One region of the Alteromonas sp. ABV2_168 genome, then DNA from elsewhere that is predicted to be linked to it. Evidence: predicted binding sites of a transcription regulator. Region 1 holds the regulator's gene; the other holds the start of a gene.

The links. The regulator NrdR, encoded in region 1, represses ribonucleotide reductase genes. The targets are predictions, from matches to a motif close to AAACACNANATNTNGTGTTT.
Region 2: a site for NrdR is predicted at 7,208-7,227, ahead of nrdA (class 1a ribonucleoside-diphosphate reductase subunit alpha). Genes of this name have one in related genera too.

What each region holds. Positions count from the first base shown of each region.
Region 1 is NZ_JBSWYQ010000007.1:26,646-38,140, forward strand. It holds gene ribBA (bifunctional 3,4-dihydroxy-2-butanone-4-phosphate synthase/GTP cyclohydrolase II) at 1-908, opposite strand, end outside; gene ACXAH4_RS11820 (riboflavin synthase) at 927-1,592, opposite strand; gene ribD (bifunctional diaminohydroxyphosphoribosylaminopyrimidine deaminase/5-amino-6-(5-phosphoribosylamino)uracil reductase RibD) at 1,614-2,735, opposite strand; gene nrdR (transcriptional regulator NrdR) at 2,744-3,193, opposite strand; gene glyA (serine hydroxymethyltransferase) at 3,296-4,552, opposite strand; gene lpxD (UDP-3-O-(3-hydroxymyristoyl)glucosamine N-acyltransferase) at 4,746-5,783, opposite strand; gene ettA (energy-dependent translational throttle protein EttA) at 6,003-7,676, shown strand; gene ACXAH4_RS11850 (PilZ domain-containing protein) at 7,820-8,221, shown strand; gene radA (DNA repair protein RadA) at 8,226-9,590, opposite strand; gene ACXAH4_RS11860 (PilZ domain-containing protein) at 9,758-11,495, shown strand, end outside.
Region 2 is NZ_JBSWYQ010000005.1:260,023-271,517, reverse strand. It holds gene cmk ((d)CMP kinase) at 44-718, opposite strand; gene aroA (3-phosphoshikimate 1-carboxyvinyltransferase) at 857-2,137, opposite strand; gene serC (3-phosphoserine/phosphohydroxythreonine transaminase) at 2,142-3,227, opposite strand; gene gyrA (DNA topoisomerase (ATP-hydrolyzing) subunit A) at 3,318-6,011, opposite strand; gene ubiG (bifunctional 2-polyprenyl-6-hydroxyphenol methylase/3-demethylubiquinol 3-O-methyltransferase UbiG) at 6,302-7,009, shown strand; gene nrdA (class 1a ribonucleoside-diphosphate reductase subunit alpha) at 7,431-9,758, shown strand; gene nrdB (class Ia ribonucleoside-diphosphate reductase subunit beta) at 9,830-10,960, shown strand; gene yfaE (class I ribonucleotide reductase maintenance protein YfaE) at 10,979-11,251, shown strand; gene ACXAH4_RS10260 (hypothetical protein) at 11,287-11,495, opposite strand, start outside.

The DNA of each region.
Region 1 (11,495 bases):
CTGACCTGCCCTTCCAGGTCTTCTTCTTTACCCAGCACCACCAGCACACCACCCTCGTCTGCAATGCGCTTCATGGCATCAGGTAAAGTCATGGTACGGTTTATCGCGCGGGTAGAACCCAGTAAATCACTAAGCGTATTATGCAAGTGAACACGCACAAGTGTAGGTGTTTCCGGGTCAATGTCACCTTTCTTCAGCGCAAAGTGAATCTGATTATCGATAACATCTTTAAAGGTATGCAGTTCGAACTCACCATATTCCGTAGGCAGGCTGCACTGGGCAACTTTCTCTATTGTGGTTTCGTTCAGATTGCGATATTCAATCAGATCCGCAATTGTGCCGATTTTTATATCGTATTTTTCGGCGAATTTTTCGAGCTCAGGACGACGGGCCATGGTGCCGTCTTCATTGAGGATCTCGACAATAACAGCAGCTGGCTCACAGCCACCAAGGCGGGCAAGATCGACGCTTGCTTCGGTATGACCTGCACGATTCAGCACACCGCCTTCTTTAGCAATTAACGGAAAAATGTGGCCCGGCTGCACAATGTCAGTTGCTTTAGCATCTTTACCTACCGCGGCCAGAATCGTGGTCGCGCGGTCTGCAGCAGAAATACCGGTGGTTACGCCACGTGCTGCTTCAATGGAAACGGTAAAGGCGGTATGAAATTGTGCGCCGTTTTTATCTACCATCAGCGGTAAATTCAAACGTTCACAGCGCTCCTGCGTCATGGGCAGGCATACCAGTCCGCGGGCATGAGTAACCATAAAGTTAATCGCTTCCGGCGTCACATGCTCAGCGGCCATGATGATATCGCCTTCATTCTCGCGATCTTCATCGTCCATCAGGATAACCATTTTACCCTGACGGATATCTTCAATTATTTCAGCTGTGGTGTTGAGTGCCATAATTTCACTTATGTAGGGTTATTTTCTAAGAAAACCATTTTCGGCCAGGAAGGCCATACTAATGTCTTTTTTGGTGGTCTTTTCTGCTGCCTTATCACCCATCATCAGGCGTTCCAGATAGCGGGCAACCACGTCTACTTCCAGATTGACCCGACTGCCGGCTTTATACGTGCCGATAACCGTTTCCTGCAGGGTGTGAGGGATGATCCACAACATAAACTCATTGCCATCCACCTCATTCACAGTCAGGCTGACGCCGTCCACCGTGATACTGCCTTTATGGGCAATATACTTTGCTAACTCAGTGGGGGCAGAAATCCAGATTTCAATGTAAGTACTGTGTTTAACAATCTTTTTGACTTCACCAACGCCATCCACATGGCCGGATACAATATGACCACCAAAACGATCTGTGGGGCGCATGGCTTTTTCCAGATTCACGGTACTGCCGGGCTTATAATTGGCAAAACCGGTGTAACGGATGGTTTCGGCTGACACGTCAGCACAATAATAATCTGTACCGAAGTCGGTTACTGTGAGACAGACGCCGTTTGTGGCAATACTGTCGCCAAGGGCCACATCAGACATATCCAGCTTTTCCGACGACACAGTCAGCTTGATGTCTTCGCCCCGGTGATCAAGAGACTGAATCGTCCCCAGGGCCTGAATAATTCCGGTAAACATCGTATACCCTCTACAAAAGCGTTACTTAATTATATCGTATGACAAGCGGATATCAGGGCCGGTTTGCCGTACGTCAGTCAGTGACAGTACCGGCGTTTCATCCAGCGACACAAATTCATCCAGCGTGAGCATGCTTTGTGCTTTGTCACCTAACAGTTTGGACGCCTGATACACCACAAGCCGGTCAACTTCACCGGCAGTAAACAATGCACCGGCAAGACCCGGGCCGGCTTCCACCCACACATCATTAATTTGCCGCTCCCCCAGCTTCTCCATGAGCTGAGACAGGTCTATGTAATTGCCACGCATGGAGACGGCTAGTGCAGGGACACTGGTTTGCGGCGCAACTGGCTGACCGGTTACCCGCAGGGTTTTGTGTCCGTCTGTGAATACTTGCAGATCGTCCGGTAACCGGTTGTGGCTGTCTATCACGACCCTGAGCGGCTGCCTTACCGGCGAAACAGGATAATCAGAAAAATTGGCTTCATTTTCCCTGACCAGCAAAGACGGATTGTCGGCCAGTGCAGTGCCACTGCCGGTTAGAATGGCACAACTTGCAGCACGGTGTAATTGCACATCGCGACGGGATTCGGGACTGGTGATCCATTGACTGACGCCGTTAGACAACGCGATTTTGCCATCAAGACTGATACCCAGTTTTACCGTTACCCGCGGTTTGCCTGATACCATGCGTTTGATAAAACCGGGGTTCAATGCTGCCGATTCGGCCGCCAGAATATCAGACACCACATCAATGCCGGCATCCTGAAGTTTTTTTATGCCACGGCCGCTCACCTGAGGGTTCGGATCAGTCATGGCGATAACCACTCTGCTGACACCAGCCTCCACTAAAGCATCGGCACAAGGAGGCGTTCGTCCGAAATGACTGCAGGGCTCAAGTGTGACATAAGCCGTACCGCCACGGGCCTTATCGCCCGCTTCACGAAGAGCATGTACTTCCGCGTGGGGAGTGCCGGCCTGAATATGGTAACCCTGTCCGGCTAAGTCGCCGTTACTGTCAAGAATAATACAACCGACACGGGGATTCGGAGATGTGGTGAACTGACCCTGCGTAGCCAGTCTGATGGCTTTCGCCATCCAGGCGTAGTCCTGAGAAATGGAAACAGCTGACGTGGTTTTCATGGCGGTTATCAGTCTCCTAAACGGGCAATTTCCTCACCAAACTCACGAATATCTTCAAATGAGCGGTACACTGACGCAAACCGTACATAAGCGACTTTGTCCAGCACCTTCAGTGCATCCATAATCAGATTACCAAGGAATTCACTGGAGACTTCCCGCTCACCGGTAGCACGCAATGCAGATTTCAGCGACAAAATCACTTCTTCCACTTTCTCCGTGCTCACAGGGCGCTTTTCCAGTGCCCGCTGCAAGCCGGCGCGCAGCTTATCTTCATTGAACGGCTCTCTCGAACCATCCCGTTTAATGACTCTCGGCATCACTAATTCAGCACTTTCAAAGGTAGTAAAGCGCTCGTGACAGATAACACATTCGCGACGGCGACGTACCTGATGCCCTTCTGCCACCAGACGGGAATCGATAACCTTGGTTTCCTGTGCCGAACAAAACGGGCAAAACATAGCAGGTCCTTTTAACAACAAAGCCGCCAGGCAGCACAGGCTGCTCTGACGGCATAAACTCTTACTGACTAAGAGCGGGAAATTTCATACCGATAAAGCGGCTTACCCGTAAACCGGGAACGCTTTACACAGTTCAACAACTTCACCTTTAACACGCTCAACAACACTTTCATCACCCATGTTGTCCAGAATGTCGCAGATCCAGGTCGCAACCTGTTTCGCCTGCTCTTCTTTGAAGCCACGACGGGTAATCGCCGGACTACCGATACGCAGACCACTGGTCACGAACGGTGAACGTGGATCTTTTGGTACAGAGTTTTTGTTTACAGTGATGTTTGCACGGCCAAGCGCGGCATCAGCGTCTTTACCTGTGATATCTTTCTTAATCAGATCCAGCAGGAACAGGTGGTTTTCAGTACCGCCTGACACTACGTCGTAACCACGCTCCAGCACCACTTCAACCATGGCTTTTGCGTTTTTCACAACTTGCTGCTGATATTCTTTAAATTCAGGCTGAAGGGCTTCTTTGAACGCTACCGCTTTAGCTGCAATAACGTGACACAGTGGACCACCCTGGTTGCCCGGGAATACAGAGCTGTTCAGCTTCTTGTAGATGTCTTCGTCGCCACAGGCAGACAGGATCAGACCACTACGTGGACCCGCAAGGGTTTTGTGAGTCGTGGTAGTCACTACGTGTGCATGAGGCAGCGGGCTCGGATAAACACCGGCAGCAATCAGACCGGCAACGTGTGCCATGTCGACCAGCAGGTACGCACCTACTTTATCTGCGATTTCACGGAAACGGGCCCAGTCAACCACTTTTGAATAAGCAGAGAAACCACCGATAATCATCTTAGGCTTGTGCTCTAAGGCCAGTGCTTCAACCTGCTCGTAATCGATTTCGCCGGTTTCTTCATTCAGACCATACTGTACCGCGTTGTAGGTTTTACCTGAGAAGTTTACGTGAGAACCGTGAGTTAAGTGACCGCCTTCAGACAGACTCATACCCAGAACAGTATCACCGGCATTAATTAGAGCCATAAACGCAGCAGCGTTGGCCTGAGAGCCTGCATGGGGCTGAACGTTGGCGTACTCAGCACCAAACAGTTGCTTAGCACGGTCAATCGCCAGTTGCTCTACCACGTCTACATGCTCACAACCACCATAGTAACGCTTGCCGGGATAACCTTCTGCGTACTTATTCGTTAACTGAGAGCCTTGCGCCTCCATGACACGTGGACTGCAATAGTTTTCTGATGCGATGAGCTCAATGTGATGCTCCTGACGCTCAGCTTCTTTGGCCATGGCATCTGCCAGTTCCGGATCGTAATCCGCAATAGTCATATCGCGAGGTAACATGAAGGCTCCTTACTCTGCGTTTTATGGACAGCTAAAAAATGAGGGGCATATTTTAGTCATTTTAAGCCGCATGTATACTGCTTTATGCCCGTTTCGTTTATATCCGCAGCGGCAGCATTTCTTAACACTGCCCTACCGCTTATACGCCGCGGCCTGCGGCCATATATAACGTTTAATTACAATTCAGAAAGATTTAACCTTTTTCCAGCGCTTTCACACGGTTAAAGAGATCATCGATCTGACGGGTCCGTACAGTCACTTTACGCCAGTCGCGGTTTTTCATGGCCGGCTGACCGGATGAATAAACGCCGGACTCGGTAATATCCTGCACAATCATGGTATAACCGGTTACCTGCACATTGTCGCAAATGCTGATATGTCCATTCACACCACAGCCTCCGCCAAGTATGACGTATTTGCCGATATGACAACTGCCAGCAATGCCTGTAGCGCCGCAAATACAGGAGTGATCACCAATGATACAGTTATGTCCTACCTGTACCTGGTTATCGATAATCACATTCTTACCGATGATGGTATCTTCCATTGCGCCACGGTCGATGCTGCTTGAAGCACCAATTTGTGAATCATCGCCAATCTGTACACTGCCGGTTTGCGGAATGGGCAGCCATGTTCCTTTGTCGTTTGCGTATCCAAAACCTGCCGCTCCAATAACGGTCTGGCTGTGAATAGTCACCCGCTTACCAATCACAATATCGTGATACACGGTGACGTTGGGATAAATGGTCGAACCCTCACCAATTTTCGTGCCTTTTCCAATCACGGTATTTGCGCCGATTCTGACGTTATCACCCAGCATGACATTATCTTCAACAATGACATTGTGACCCAGCGACACATTGGTTCCCAGCGTAGCAGAAGAAGCCACAACCGCTGTTTCAGCGATACCGGATGCCACCTCCGGGGTGGTGTCGAACAACTGGGCTATGCGGGCAAAGGCTGCGTGGGGATTACTGTGAACCAGCGCGGGAACCGGACAGTCGTCCAGCATTTTCTCATTCAAAATCACCGCTCCGGCGGCCGTATCAGCCAGTTGCGACTTATATTTTACGTTGGTCAGAAATGAAATCTGGTGGCCTTTGGACCCGGCCAGAGTGCCCACACCACTCAGCTTTGTTTCGTTGATACGGGCTTCATCACCCGCCACACTGCCACCCACGTGGTCAGCCAGCTCAGTTAAAGTGTATGTGCGTTTTGCGTGTGCCGTCATAGCTTAACCTGTTAGTCAATTTCCTGTGTGTATGGTAATGCAAAATCCCGGATTCGTCCTGACCCTCACCATTAATTTCCTGCCATCCGCCATGTAAACGTTCAAAATTAACCCATTATTGAAAATCACTGCTGGCTTTACTGGTCAGATTGAGGACAAAGCGAGTACAATAGATGGCATATCATTTACTTATATTGAAGCAAGGACACTGTTCGGAACATGTCATCACAATACGTATATTCCATGCACAGGGTTGGCAAAATTGTGCCACCCAACCGTCATATTTTAAAAGATATCTCTCTGAGCTTTTTCCCTGGCGCCAAAATCGGTGTTCTGGGTCTTAACGGTGCGGGTAAATCTACCCTGCTCCGCATCATGGCCGGCGTGGACACCGAAATAGAAGGTGAAGCCCGCCCGCAGCCGGGTATCAACATTGGTTACCTGCCACAGGAACCTAAGCTGGACGAGTCCAAAGACGTACGCGGCAACATCGAAGAAGCGGTTGCTGATGTAAAACACGCCCTTACCCGTCTTGATGAAGTGTATGCCGCCTACGCCGAAGCAGACGCCGATTTTGATGCGCTGGCAAAGGAACAAGGTGAGCTGGAAGCGATTATTCAGGCGAAGGACGGTCATAACCTGGACAACGCCCTGGAACGTGCTGCGGATGCCCTGCGTCTGCCGCCATGGGACGCCGATGTTTCCAAACTGTCCGGTGGTGAACGCCGCCGTGTAGCATTGTGTCGCCTGCTGCTTGAGAAGCCGGATATGCTGCTGCTTGACGAACCGACTAACCACCTGGACGCAGAATCTGTTGCCTGGCTGGAACGCTTCCTTCACGACTATGAAGGTACTGTGGTAGCCATTACCCACGACCGTTATTTCCTTGATAACGTTGCCGGCTGGATCCTGGAACTCGACCGTGGTCACGGTATTCCGTGGGAAGGTAACTATTCATCCTGGCTGGAACAGAAAGAAGCCCGTCTTGCCCAGGAAGAACGCACTGAAAATGCCCGCGTGAAATCCATGAAACAGGAACTGGAATGGGTGCGCTCGAACCCGAAAGGCCGTCATGCTAAATCGAAAGCACGTATGGCCCGCTTCGAAGAAATGTCCACGTCTGATTACCAGAAACGTAATGAAACCAATGAGCTGTTCATTCCACCGGGTGAGCGCCTGGGCGATAAAGTCATTGAAGTGAAGCACCTGAAGAAAGCTTACGGTGACCGTGTACTTATCGATGATATGGACTTCGTAGTACCGAAAGGCGCTATCGTCGGTATTATCGGTCCTAACGGTGCGGGTAAATCTACCCTGTTCAAAATGATCTCAGGTCAGGAGCAGCCGGACGAAGGTGAAGTGGTTATTGGTGATACCGTTCATCTTGCCAGTGTGGAGCAGTTCCGCGACCACATGAATGACAAGAATACAGTGTGGAAAGAAATCTCTGACGATTCTGACATTATCCGCATCGGTAACTTTGAAATTAACAGCCGCGCTTACTGCAGCCGCTTTAACTTCCGTGGCAGCGACCAGCAAAAGTTCATCGGCGATCTGTCCGGTGGTGAGCGCAACCGTGTTCACCTGGCCAAACTGCTGAAAGCCGGCGGCAACGTGTTGCTGCTCGATGAACCGACCAACGACCTGGACGTTGAAACCCTGCGTGCACTGGAAAATGCCTTATTGGAATTCCCGGGCTGTGCCATGGTTATCTCGCACGATCGCTGGTTCCTCGACCGCGTAGCCACGCATATCATTGACTACCGCGATGAAGGTAAAGTTAACTTCTTTGAAGGAAACTACACCGACTACGAAACCTGGCTGAAAGAAAACTTCGGACAGGATGTGGTAGAGCCGCACCGCCTGAAATATAAGCGTATGGCGAAGAAGTAATACACAGGCCCCGCATTTGCGGGGCTTTTACTATCTGGTTGATTAATTTTCCGGCTTTCACAGGATTAATTTGAACGATCAGGTTGACCTTACCCCGTTGTTTACACTAATAATTAAGGGGTAAGTTATCAGGAAGAACAATTGTGGATAAACGACAGTTTCAGCGTGTAGATTTAAAGGTACCGGGAGAGCTCAGTCTCCACGGTAACAGCATACCTGTTACTGTTGAGGATGTATCACTGCAGGGCCTGCGCCTCAGCGCTGCAGAAGCCATGTTGGACATGTTGCCCTTCGACAGTCACGACCCTTACACAGTGATGTTTAAAGCAAATCCCGACAGTCCGTTAATGACACTGTATCTGATCCAGCTTTACCGCCAGTCTCCGCAAAAAGCCGGCGTCATTTATATCGGCTGTAAAGTTGATCACATCGATGTGGAATGTCTCGCCGAACTGCGCCGCCTGATCAACCTGAACAGCGGCGACGATGCGCTAAGCGAAAAAGACATGGACGCCCTGCTCAATGCAGTCTATCCCGGCAACTGAATGCTTAGCTGAGTGCATCCAGCGCTTCTGACAATTGACTCACCGGCACGACCTGCAATCCGGCTACCGGCAGTTTGGGCGCATTGGATTTGGGTACGATAGCCCGTTTAAAACCGTGCTTGGCGGCTTCTGTGATCCGCTCACTGCCGTTCGGTACCGGTCTGATTTCACCGGCCAGACCCACCTCACCAAATACAATCAAATCTTTTGGTAAAGCACGATTGCGGAAACTGCTGACCATCGCCAGCAATAAGGCTAAGTCAGCACTGGTTTCTGAAATTTTTACACCACCCACCACGTTAACAAATACGTCCTGATCGTTCATCTGTACATTACCGTGACGGTGCAACACTGCCAGTAACATGGCGAGCCGGTTTTGTTCCAGACCAACTGCAATCCGGCGGGGATTAGCCATCTGCGAATAGTCCACCAGCGCCTGAATCTCTACCAGCAACGGTCTGGTGCCCTCCCAGACTACCATCACACTTGAACCCGGCGCCTGATTTTCCCCCCGGCTGAGGAAAATAGCGGAAGGATTGCTAACTTCTTTAAGACCTCTTTCCGTCATGCCGAAAACGCCAAGCTCATTAACAGCACCGAAACGGTTCTTATGACTGCGTAATGTTCTGAAGCGCCCGTCACTCTCACCTTCCAGCATCATTGAACAGTCGATACAGTGCTCAAGGACTTTCGGGCCGGCCAGATTGCCGTCTTTCGTTACGTGGCCAACGATAAACATGGCGATATGATGTTGTTTCGCAAAACGGGTCAGATAAGCGGCACTTTCCCTCACCTGCGATACACTGCCGGGAGCTGACTGTACATCAGCTACATTCATTACCTGAATCGAATCAATAACCATAATTTTAGGCTGTTGTGTCAGTGCCAGTTCGCAGATAGTCTCCACATTGGTTTCTGCCAGCATCATCAGCTTATCAGTGGGCAACCCTAATCTTTGAGCGCGCATGGCCACCTGTTGCAACGACTCTTCACCGGTAACGTAAAGCGCGCTGCGTTCTTTGGCTAACTGACACATCACCTGCAGTAACAGTGTACTTTTACCGGCACCGGGTGAACCGCCTATTAACATAGCCGCGCCGGGTACAATGCCACCGCCAAGTACCCGGTCCAGCTCTTTGAAGCCGGAGCTGAATCTGGGTAATGCTTCCAGATCGATGGCATTAAGAGGTTCTATACGGGCATTCGTCTGACCGGCGTAACCGCTGAATCCGGCCTTTGCTGTTTTAGCAGGGGAAACCACAAACTCTGAAATGGTGTTCCAGGATTTGCATTCGCTGCATTGTCCCTGCCACCTTGGAAACTCTGCGCCACAGTCAGAACAGACGTAGGCTGTTTTACGTTTTGCCATTTGAATTAATTTAAAGGTATTATTTTGGGCTATTCTAACGTTATTATGAAGGCACTGCATACCGTATTAAAGTAGGGATGGAGTCCGGGTAAATGTTCACTTACAGTCTCAGCGAAGTCTGCCGATAAGAAATACAACAGGGCAGCCAATTAAGATCAGTAGTTAAAATGGAAAAAGAACTTCAGCAATATGCAGACATCATAGAGCAGCTGAAATCATCAATCGGCGCCCCTGAATTCAATCAAGTTTTGATGCAACTGACGCAGAACCTTCCGTCAGAAAAACGCTTTCTCATCAAAATGGAGTTGAAAAGACTGGCCAAGCCCTGTGTACGCTCAATTGATCTGCGCGGTCAGGTGGACGGTGAATGCAAGCTCTTCGAATACCGTGGCAGGAAGCACTATCTCGATGACGTTGCCATAGACGTTTTTAACCGCCAGGTGAATATCTTCGGAAATTACACCTTTGGTGTTTACGAAACGGTGATGGCAACAGAAAATAACTTCAGAGTGATGCGGGAGCGGGCTGAACAACAAGCTCTGCAGGGCACGGTTAAATCTGACGCTGAAACCAAACAGGAAAATCTTCATCAGTACTCCATTCCTGTTGTTAATTTGCTGAACTATGCTCACCGTAATCAGGAACGGATGAACTTTGCTGTCGCAGTTGAAATACAGGATGAGAGCGGTAGTCAGTACAAAGCCAGTAGTGTGGATATTTCTACTGAAGGGCTCAGGTTGAAGTTACCGAAAGAATACCGCTTCCGGCCAGAACAGAAGTTACACATATTCTTCCGGGGCCTGGAAGATGAGTTTGCCATGGATAAGCGCTCGGGTATTGTTTATGAAGTCATTACCACCAAGTTTGAAAAATCAAATTATTACCTCATTCTTAAACGTAACCGGCAATTCCCTTCCCCGTCATTCGACAAGTTTCTCGATAACTTCATTCATGGCAACAAACGCCGTTATAAAGTTAACCTGACGAACACCATTGATGCCATCGTCAATAAAACTGCAGAGCAGTATATTTCCCCCTGTAGTCCGTCGCTGCCGGTATTCATCGACAGTATCAATGACGCATTGCTTCCCCGTTATGCCATGCTCAATACCATCAACAAGGATATCCTGGATTACTGGAAGGATGAGACCGGTGAGATCAAACTGGGCTATTTGCTGAAACCTTCGCGACTGGCAAAATTGCAGGCTGATGCAGATAAACATAACGAACTGTATGTTTATTGTTTCACCCACATCCAGAACGGTGCGGTGTATTTCTACTCGGCGTCCACACGTGAACTGGAACAAAAAGAATCACTCAAGTCTGTTTTCATCGGATTTGGTTCCCGGAAAGTCAGCTGGCGGGTATTTAAACTGACAATTAGCACCATGTCACCGGATGAAGCGCATTGTCCGCTTTCTATTCCGGATGACGTAGGCAGTGTGGCAAAGAAACAAAACACGCCGCCTTCAGCCCGCCTGATGGCAAAACTAAAACGTCTTCAATACCTTGTGCATATTACAGATGTCACCTCTGAAAGCGGACAACGGCAATATGCGGCGTTAAAATTTGACCGTAGTAACCTCGCCCATCTTCGCATTTTTGCTCACCCCAGAAATAAGCAACCGGCCCCTATCCGCCCTTATCGTTATCGTTTTCAGGAACAACGGATGGAAACCCGCTACATTCTGCGGTCGCCAGTTGTGTTAAGTGGCCTGAATGAAACCATGCAGTGCAAGGGGATTTCTGAAGATATCTCCATATCCGGCCTGCGCCTTGAAATTCCCGGCGAGTTTGACGGAGAAAAAGGCAGCCTGGTGAAAATTGCGCTGCCTGAACTGCAAGCGCTGACGACCAGGCACGATGTGACCGGATTGATTTACGAAGTGGTTTATTACAATACAG
Region 2 (11,495 bases), on a different contig from region 1:
ACATATCAAAATAATGGAACGAAAAAAAGAGGCTGCGCTTAAATCAGCGAACCTTCGATCTCACAACTTCCATCGCTTTTTCAAACACCTGCGTAATATCCAGGTGAGTAGAATCTATTACTACCGCATCTTCAGCCGGTACCAGAGGGGCAACTGCCCGCTGCGTATCACGTTCATCACGTGCTTTGATATCGGTTAAAAGGCGCGCAATATTAACATCCATGCCCTTCTCTTTCAACTGGGCATATCGCCGTTCAGCTCTGGCTTCAGCGCTGGCTGTTAAAAACAGTTTTACAACCGCATCAGGAAACACCACCGTGCCCATGTCACGGCCGTCAGCAACCAGGCCGGGCGCCTGCTGAAAGGCACGCTGGCGACGCAATAATGCTTCACGGACCCTGGGTAACGCGGCTACCTGTGATGCTACAGCGCCTACCTGTTCAGTGCGGATGTCATCAGTCACATCTTCGCCTTCCAGAATAATGCGGTTCGCTTCGCCGTTTGTTTCAAAGCTGACATCCAGACCGGTTGCCAGCGGCACAACAGAAGCTTCATCATCCACGGGTAAATCGTGGTGTAATGCTGCAACAGCCAGAACGCGGTATATTGCGCCACTATCCAGAAAATGCCATTGAAGTTCTTTTGCAAGTAAACTGCTCAGGGTTCCTTTACCAGCTCCACTTGGTCCGTCAACCGTGACGACGGGGATCAGTTGCATACCTGCTCCACTTGTTAAAAGGTTATTAAATCGCGCGCAATTATACGCACCTTGGCATGATAAGCAATGCTGCCTGTAAGAACAGGCAGCATTGTTTTAACTTAGAAAGCTGTCATTTTCCTGACAGTTAGCGACAAATTAGTGACAAATTGTCGCGAATCGGGTGAAGTAGTCTGGGAAGGTTTTGGCTGTACAGCGCGGATCGTTAATAGTGACCGGCGTATCGCTAAGTGCTACAAGAGAGAAGCACATTGCCACACGGTGATCATTATACGTATCGATTTCAGCATGCTTCAGTGATTTCAAAGGTTGCACGGTAATGTAATCGTGTCCTTCGTCCACTTCGGCGCCCAATTTACGTAACTCAGTAGCCATGGCATGCAGGCGATCCGTTTCTTTAACCCGCCAGTTGTAGATATTACGGATAGACGTCGGCCCTTCAGCAAACAGCGCTGTGGTAGCAATAGTCATGGCTGCATCAGGAATATGATTCATATCCATATCCACACCTTTTAACGGTGCACCGGTGACAGTCACTGACTCATCCGCCCATTCAACTTTCGCTCCCATCGCTTCAAGTACATCAGCAAAACGTACGTCACCCTGGATACTTTTACGACCAATGCCGGTAACTTTCACCGTACCGCCTTTAATTGCAGCAGCAGCCAGGAAGTAAGAGGCCGATGATGCATCACCCTCAACCATGAAACGACCCGGAGAAGTGTAAGTTTGATTTCCCTTAACCTCGAAGCAGGTGTAGTCATTGTTAGTGACGACAATACCGAATTTGGCCATGGTATCCAGCGTAATATCGATATAGGGTTTAGAAACCAGCTCACCCTTAATTTTTATCAGCGTATCAGAAACGAATAACGGCGCAGCCATTAATATTGCGGTCAGGAACTGACTGGATACGCTTCCATCCACGCTAACTTCTTTTGCCGACAACGGTTTACCGGCAATTTTAAGCGGCGGATAACCGGTATTTTTAAGATATGTGACATCAGCACCGGCTTCCAGCAAGGCATTAACCAGATCGCCGATTGGACGCTCTTCCATACGTGGTTCGCCGGTCAGTGTAACCAGCACATCACTGGCAGCAAGGACAGCACACAACGGGCGCATTGCCGTTCCTGCATTGCCAAGAAATAATTCGGTTTCACCGGCAACGTTGAATTTTCCGCCAATACCGGTAACCGTACATTCAGTCTTATCTTCACTCAGTGTGTAAGTCACACCCAGCTTTTCCAGGGCGACCAGCATGTGGCGGATATCATCACTGTCCAGCAAATTAGTCAGTGTTGTCTCACCTTTTGCCAGCGCTGCAAGTAACAGAGCACGGTTAGATAAACTCTTAGACCCCGGTACGTTGACTTCTCCGTCTACACGGGAAATTGGTTGTAATGTTAACTGCTCCACTGACTCACCCGTTTTGCTTTTCAAATTGCTGCATAAATTCAACCAGTGCCACAACACCTTCAACCGGCATTGCGTTGTAGATACTGGCGCGCATCCCGCCCACAGAGCGGTGCCCTTTCAACGCTTTCAGTCCGGCAGCTTCAGCTTGTTCTAAAAATGCCTGATTCAAGCCGTCATCTGCCAGATGGAAAGGCGCATTCATTTTAGAACGGTTGTCAGGATGCACCGGGTTTGAGTAGAAATCACTGTTATCGATAGCACTGTAAAGTAACGCTGCTTTCTCATCGTTGCGTTTTTGCATGGCACTCAGGCCACCATTGTTCTTCAACCATTTGAACACGAGACCCGCCAGATACCATGAGAAAGTGGGCGGTGTGTTATACATTGAATCGTGATTAGCCATCAATTCAAAATCGAAAATGGACGGGGTTTCTTTACGCGCTTTACCGATAAGGTCGTCGCGAACAATTAATACCGATAAACCGGAAGGACCGATATTTTTTTGTGCGCCGGCATAAATAATACCGTGTGCAGCCACATCCAGTGGTTGCGACAAAATACAAGAAGACATATCAGATACCAGCGGTACCTTACCTGCCTCAGGTAACCAGTCAAAAGCAATACCATCAACGGTTTCATTGGGGCAAAAATGCAGGTAAGCCGCATTCTGGTCAACATCGCCGGCATTGACTCTTGCGACTGATTTCAGTCCGTCAATCTCGATGGTTTCACCAATCACTTTGGCATTGTTGTATTTAGATGCCTCAGCAACGGCCCCTTTCGACCAGGAGCCGGTAACCATGTGCAAAGATGTGTCACCGGTTTGAGAGATGTTCAGCGGCACAGAGGCAAACTGTCCGCGGCCGCCACCATGGGCAAAAAGTACTTTGTAATTGTCCGGTACGGCCAGTAAGTCGCGCAGGTCCTGCTCTGCGGTAGCGGCAACTTCAATAAAATCTTTGCCTCGATGGCTGACTTCCATGACAGAACAGCCTGAATCACGCCAGTTCAGAAATTCCGCCTGTGCCTGCTGCATGACCTCTGCAGGTAACATTGCGGGTCCAGCACTGAAGTTAAATACATTACTCATAGATTATTTCAACACCTGTAAACACAACAAGCGGCAAAAGCCGCTTGTTGAATAAGAGTTAAAACGCGCTGCAGTTAACAGCGCGCCGGCTTATTCTTCTGTCGTTGGCTTATCGCTGTCTGAGACAGCGGCATCATTGTTAGCAGATGCTTCTTCAGCGGTGTTTTCCCCGCCTTCTTCCAGTTCAAGTTCTTCGTCGATCACTTCTTCGATACGTTGAAGACCTACTACTTTCTCATCATCAGCAGTTCTGATCAGACGTACACCCTGGGTGTTACGGCCAACCGTAGACACTTCACCGACACGGGTACGTACCAGTGTGCCCATGTTGCTGATAAGCATGATTTCGTCGGTTTCATCAACCTGTACAGCGCCGACAACTTTACCGTTACGTTCTGACACTTTGATAGACACCACGCCCTGAGTCGCACGACTCTTAGCCGGGTAATCTTCAAGGGGCGTACGTTTACCATAACCGTTTTCAGTTGCAGTAAGGATGGCGCCGTCACCGCGGGGAACAATCAGAGATACCACACGCTGACCTTCCTGCAGTTTAATACCGCGAACACCCGTTGCTGTTCTGCCCATAGGACGCAGAGCCTGCAACTCTTCACCGGTTTCCGGATCACGTTTTACTTCACCTGTTTCTGAGTCGCGCAGTTTTTCGTTAAAACGAACCACTTTACCTTCGTCAGAGAACAGCATGATGTCGTCATCACCGTGGGTGATTGATACGCCAATCAGTTCATCGCCTTCATTAAGGTTAACGGCAATAATACCACTGGAGCGCGGTCTGGAGTACAGACTCAAATCAGTCTTTTTCACCGTACCGTTGGCTGTCGCCATGAGTACAAACTTGCCTTCTTCAAATTCTTTGATAGGCAGAATGGCAGTGATCCGCTCGTCATTTTCCAGCGGCAGAATATTCACAATCGGTTTACCACGGGCGTTCCGGCTGGCAAATGGTAACTGATAAACCTTCAACCAGTACAGACGGCCACGGGTAGAGAAACACAGGATGTGGTCGTGGGTATTCGCAACCAGCAGACGCTCAATGAAATCTTCATCTTTCATCTTCGTCGCTGACTTACCTTTACCACCACGACGCTGTGCTTCATATTCAGTCAGTTTCTGATATTTCACATAGCCTTCACGGGACAGCGTCACAACAACGTCTTCCTGCTCAATCAAATCTTCAATATCAATGTCATGACTTGCAGCCGTGATCTCTGTGCGACGTTCATCACCAAACTCATCACGAACTTTTTCGAGCTCTTCGCGAATCACTTCCATCAGACGCTCAGGGCTACGCAGAATGTGCAGCAATTCAGCGATGATAGCGAGTAACTCTTTGTACTCATCAAGGATCTTTTCGTGCTCAAGACCAGTCAGTTTGTGAAGACGCAGATCAAGGATGGCCTGTGCCTGTTGTTCTGTCAGGTAGTACTTGCCGTCACGGATACCAAATTCCGGCGTCAGCCAGTCCGGACGGGCCGCATCATCACCGGCACGCTCAAGCATGTCGGCAACATCACCCAGTTTCCAGCCCTGCGCAACCAAAGCTTTCTTTGCTTCAGACGGACTCGGCGAAGCTTTGATAAGCTCAATGATAGGATCGATATTGGTCAGTGCGATGGCAAGACCTTCGAGGATATGGGCACGATCCCGCGCTTTACGCAGTTCGTATACCGTACGGCGGGTAACCACTTCACGACGGTGAAGGATAAACGCCTCAAGCATTTCTTTAAGGTTGAATACTTTAGGCTGACCGTTATCCAGTGCCACCATATTAATACCGAATACTGTTTGTAGCTGGGTATTGGCATACAGGTGGTTAAGCAGTACTTCCGCCGACTCGTTGCGTTTTACTTCAACAACAATGCGCATACCGTCTTTGTCAGACTCATCACGCAGGGCAGAAATACCTTCGATACGTTTTTCTTTTACCAGTTCAGCGATCTTTTCAATCAGGCGGGCTTTGTTTACCTGATAAGGGATCTCATTAACAATGATGGTTTCTTTACCATTACTGTCGGTTTCGATTTCTGCTTTGGCACGCAGATAGATTTTGCCACGACCGGTACGGTAAGCATCATCAATACCCTTACGACCACTGATCATCGCCGCAGTAGGGAAATCCGGACCCGGAATATGCTGCATCAGCTCTTCAATGGTAACGGCAGGATTCTCTATCATTGCGATACAGCCGTTGACCACTTCAGTGAGGTTGTGGGGCGGAATGTTTGTTGCCATACCAACGGCAATACCGGAGGAGCCGTTTACCAGCAGGTTTGGTACCTTAGTAGGTAAAACCTCAGGAATTTGCTCTGTACCGTCATAGTTAGGTACGAAATCTACGGTTTCTTTATCAAGATCCGCCAGTAACTCATGGGCAATTTTAGCCATACGTACTTCGGTATAACGCATGGCCGCGGCAGAGTCGCCGTCCACAGAACCGAAGTTCCCCTGCCCGTCTACCAGCATGTAGCGTAAAGAGAATGGCTGCGCCATACGTACGATGGTGTCGTACACCGCACTGTCACCATGAGGGTGATATTTACCGATAACATCACCCACCACACGGGCGGATTTCTTATACGGTTTATTGAAGTCGTTTTTGAGTTCGTTCATCGCGAAGAGTACGCGGCGGTGAACCGGCTTGAGGCCGTCCCTTACGTCAGGCAATGCTCGCCCGACAATAACGCTCATCGCATAATCAAGGTAGGAGTTTTTAAGCTCTTCCTCGATATTTATGGGGAGAATTTCTTTAGCGTTATCAGTCATAAACTGCTATGTCCCTTGATTCAAGTTCAAGCGTATCCAATGTCACGCACTTTTAAATGCAGCTAAGAACAGCGCTTTCTTATTATGGGTTTTACAAGTAATCATTGAGTGTATCACCGGATGACAGATTTATGTAGCGCTTAATACCCGCAAATGGGGCTGTTATTACCAACCGATTACTTTTCACGCAATTAATCCACTTTAATACACAAATCGTCCCTTTTACTGCTTTGATCATGTATCGTATTTATCAAAATCAATCTCCTCTATCTGATAATACGAGCACCAGTATGTCGAATGTCGATGAACAAGAAATTGCCAAATTCAGTGAACTGGCCTCCCGTTGGTGGGATACCGAAAGTGAATTCAAACCCCTGCACTTAATCAACCCGTTAAGACTTGATTTTGTGCAGCAGCACTGTGATGGTCTGTTTGAAAAGAAAGTGCTGGATATTGGTTGTGGCGGCGGCATTCTTGCAGAATCCATGGCTAAACTGGGTGCTGATGTTACCGGTATTGATTTGGCGTCTGCTTCTTTAGAGGTTGCTAAACTTCATGGTCTCGAATCCGGTGTAAAAGTCGATTATCAGTGTGTTTCTGCAGAAGACTTTGCAGAACAAAGACCCGGAGAGTTCGATGTGGTGACGTGTATGGAAATGCTCGAGCACGTTCCCGATCCGGCATCGATCATCGCTGCCTGCGCCAGGCTGGTTAAGCCCGGTGGTCATGTATTTCTGTCTACTTTAAACAGAAATGTGAAATCCTGGCTGATGGGCATCGTTGGTGCCGAATATATCCTCAAGCTGGTACCAAAAGGCACGCATCAGCATGCCCGTTTCATTAAGCCTTCAGAATTAATGGCAATGACCGATAAGGTTGATCTGTTTGCCAGAAACACCACAGGTCTGCATATGGATCCGCTAAGCCGCCAGTTCTACTTATCGGACAAAAACATCGATGTGAACTATATCGTCCATACGCAAAAAACCCTACAGTAAACACTATATATAGTATTTAAGAATAAATATTACGCTATATGTCGTATTTGTAACCAACCCGCTTTGAGCGATTAAAACTTTTTAACCGGCGATCAAAAAAAGTAAAAAATGGTTGCATCTGTCTGATTTGGCTTAATCATGCCGCTCATAGGTGAGTTACCACTAACCTTTTTCAGGCACCGTTTTGATCGCTGGATAAACCACCAGATATTGGGTTGCAAAACCACGCAAACCTCACTATCTTGTGTCTTGTCCGACGGGTGTTTTAGAACAATAAAGTAGTACAAAAACACGGGATCCCGCCAGGCAGTAAGGGATCTCTGCTGGATCAAGCTTTCAAGGCTTAGCAAATTCAATTTTATAAAGATGAAAAGGGTGCCAACCCTTGCTTCATGCGCTAACAAACTAACGGCCAGTACAAATGAACAACAACTTGTATGTCACTAAACGCAATGGCGAAAAAGAAGTCATTGAGTTAGATAAGATCCATAAAGTGATCACGTGGGCAGCAGAAGGGTTAAATAACGTTTCTGTTTCTCAGGTAGAAATCAAAGCTCAGATCCAATTTTACGATGGTATCAAGACCGGCGAAATCCACGAGACATTGATCAAGTCTGCAGCCGATCTTATTTCAACAGATGCGCCTGATTATCAGTATCTTGCAGCCCGTCTGGCTATCTTCCACCTGCGTAAAAAAGCATATGGTCAGTTTGAGCCGCCTAAATTGTTTGATCATGTTAAAAAGATGGTTGAACAGGGTAAGTATGACGAGCACCTGTTGTCTGACTACACCCAGGCTGAATTTGAGGCGATGGATGATTTCATCGATCACTGGCGTGATATGACCTTCAGTTATGCTGCTGTTAAGCAGCTTGAAGGTAAGTATCTGGTACAAAACCGTGTTACCGGCGACATCTATGAAAGTGCCCAGTTCCTGTATGTTCTGGTAGCCGCCTGTCTGTTCGCTGACTACCCGAAAGAAGCCCGTCTTGATTATGTCCGCCGTTTTTACGATGCAACATCGACATTCAAGATTTCTCTGCCTACACCGATTATGTCCGGTGTGCGCACCCCTACCCGTCAGTTCAGCTCATGCGTACTGATTGAAACCGGTGATAGTCTGGATTCTATCAACGCCACCGCCAGCGCCATCGTAAAATACGTGAGTCAGCGCGCCGGTATTGGTGTAAACGCTGGTCGCATTCGTGCACTGGGTAGTCCAATCCGTGGTGGTGAAGCTTTCCACACAGGTTGTATTCCTTTCTACAAGTACTTCCAGACTGCGGTGAAAAGCTGCTCTCAGGGCGGTGTTCGTGGTGGTGCAGCGACGTTGTTCTACCCGCTGTGGCACATGGAAGTTGAATCACTGCTGGTATTGAAAAATAACCGTGGTGTTGAAGAAAACCGCGTACGTCATCTCGACTACGGCGTGCAATTCAACAAGCTGATGTATCAGCGTATGATGAAAGACGGCTACATCACACTGTTCAGCCCGTCTGATGTACCCGGTCTGTACGATGCTTTCTTTGCTGATCAGAACAAGTTCGAAGAGCTGTATGTGAAATATGAACAGGATGACTCCATTCGTAAGAAGCAAATTAAAGCCATGGAACTGTTCAGTTTGTTTATGCAGGAGCGTGCTTCAACCGGCCGTATCTACCTGCAAAACGTTGACCACTGTAATACTCACAGCCCGTTTGACCCGGCTATTGCCCCTGTCCGTCAGAGCAACCTGTGTCTTGAAATCGCGCTGCCGACCAAGCCGTTGGAGCACGTAAACGACGAAAACGGCGAAATCGCACTGTGTACGCTGTCAGCATTTAACTTAGGCGCGATTAAATCTCTGGATGAATTCGAAGAATTATCCGACCTTGCTGTGCGTGCACTGGACAGCCTGCTCGACTATCAGGATTACCCTGTTCCGGCGGCATACCATGCCACTATGAATCGTCGTACGCTGGGTATAGGTGTTATCAACTTCGCTTATTATCTTGCGAAGAACGGCGTGAAGTACTCTGACTTCAGCGCAAACCCGCTTATTCACCGTACGTTTGAAGCGATGCAGTATCATTTATTGAAAGCGTCTGTGAATCTGGCAAAAGAGAAAGGTGCGTGTCCTAAATTTAATGAGACCACCTACTCTAAAGGTATTCTGCCTATCGATACCTACAAAAAAGATTTGGACGCCATTTGTAATGAACCCTTACACATGGACTGGGAAGGCCTGCGCGCTGAAATGATGGAGCACGGACTACGTAATTCTACGCTGTCTGCGCTGATGCCGTCTGAAACGTCTTCGCAGATTTCAAATGCAACCAATGGTATCGAGCCGCCCCGTGGTCATATCAGCATTAAATCCAGTAAAGATGGTGTACTGAAGCAAGTTGTTCCTGAATATGAAAATCTGAAAGATGCCTATGAACTGCTGTGGGATATTCCGTCCAATGACGGTTACCTGCAACTGGTTGGTATTATGCAGAAATTCATTGACCAGACTATTTCTGCTAACACCAGTTACGATCCGGGCAAATATGAAAGCGGTAAGGTACCGATGAAGTTGCTGCTCAAAGATCTGCTGACCTCTTACAAGCTGGGTGTGAAAACACTGTATTATCATAACACCCGTGACGGCAACACCGACACCAGCTCAATGGAAGTCAAACAAGGCCAGGCGAAACCTCAAGCACAGGCGCAAACTGCTGTGATTGAAGAAGACGACGACTGTGCCGGCGGTGCATGTAAAATTTAACGATAAACCAGGGCTTGCCCTGGTTTCTTCCGTTTTTAACTGATAAATCTGTTCTGAGTACTATCGCAGTTATGAAATACACAACGTTTAATCAACAAAGCGTCAATCCTCTCGTCGAGCCAATGTTTTTCGGTAACCCTGTTAACGTAGCCCGTTACGATCAGCAGAAGCACAGCATTTTCGAAAAACTCATTGAAAAACAAATCAGTTTCTTCTGGCGACCGGAAGAAGTTGACGTTACGCGTGACCGTGTAGACTTCCAGAAACTCACAGAGCCTGAGCAGCATATTTTTATTTCTAACCTGAAATATCAAACCTTGCTGGATTCCGTTCAGGGCCGCAGTCCGAATATTGCATTCCTGCCCATCGTGTCATTACCGGAGCTGGAAACCTGGATTGAAACCTGGTCTTTCTTTGAGACGATTCACTCCCGTTCTTACACTCATATTCTTCGTAACCTGTTTTCCGATCCGAGTGCAATTTTTGAAGACATCGTGGTTAACGAGCAAATCAAGCGCCGTGCTGCTGATATTTCTAAATACTACGATGATCTGATTTTCCACACACAGTTGTGGCAGACACAAGGTGAAGGCGTTCATACCGTCGACGGCGAAGTGTACGAAGTGAACATGCGTGTTCTGAAGAAGAAAATGTACTTGTGCATGAATTCAGTCAATGCCCTGGAAGCGGTCCGCTTCTATGTGTCCTTTGCCTGCACATTTGCCTTTGCTGAGCGTGAGCTGATGGAAGGTAATGCGAAAATTATCCGTCTGATTGCCCGTGATGAAAACCTGCACCTGTCCTCTACTCAGCACGTGCTGAACTTGTGGGCCAGAGGCAAGGACGATCCTGAGATGGCAGAAATCGCTGCAGAGTGCCATGAAGAGGCACGCCAGATCTTCATCAGCGCTGTTGAGCAGGAGAAGGAATGGGCTGATTACCTGTTCAAGAACGGCTCAATGATCGGTATGAATAAGGAAATTCTGTGTCAGTACGTGGAATACATCGCGAATCAGCGTATGACCGCTATTGGCTTTGACGCACCATACGAAGTGAAAAGTAATCCACTGCCGTGGATGAACAACTACCTGAACTCAGATAATGTACAGGTTGCGCCTCAGGAATCAGAGATCAGTTCCTATCTGGTTGGTCAGATTGACTCTTCAGTCAGCGAAGATGACTTCGCCGATTTTGAATTGTAATTCCTACCTTCCCCGTTAATGGGAAAGCCTGAATCCACACTTCGTATCGATATTGTCGATACGGGGTGTGTTGATGCCGTACCGGATAAAACACTGCTGGAATCTTTAGAATCCGCAGGTGTCGCTTGTCATTATCATTGCCGCGACGGATTCTGCGGAGCCTGCCGGACTAAATTGATAGAAGGGTCGGTGGAATATACCACAGACCCCCTCGCCTTTATTGACGACGATGAAATACTGCCCTGTTGCTGTAAGCCGGTAACAAACATCAAAATAGATGTTCCGCTTTAACTTACCTGACTTAACGCATTATCAGGAATGAATCTTTAGCAATCCTTATCTTCCAGATCCATTTTATCTTTCATTTTTTCACAGCCGTCTTCAATAGCATTACCGGCATCGTCGGCCCACTCTTCAGCTTTATCTTTGGCACCGTCTGTCCAGTCTTCCGCCTTATCTGCTGCATCTTCAGCAAATTCCTCTGTCTTATCTGCCACATCAGATGCTGCATTTTTTGCATCATCAAATGCACTGC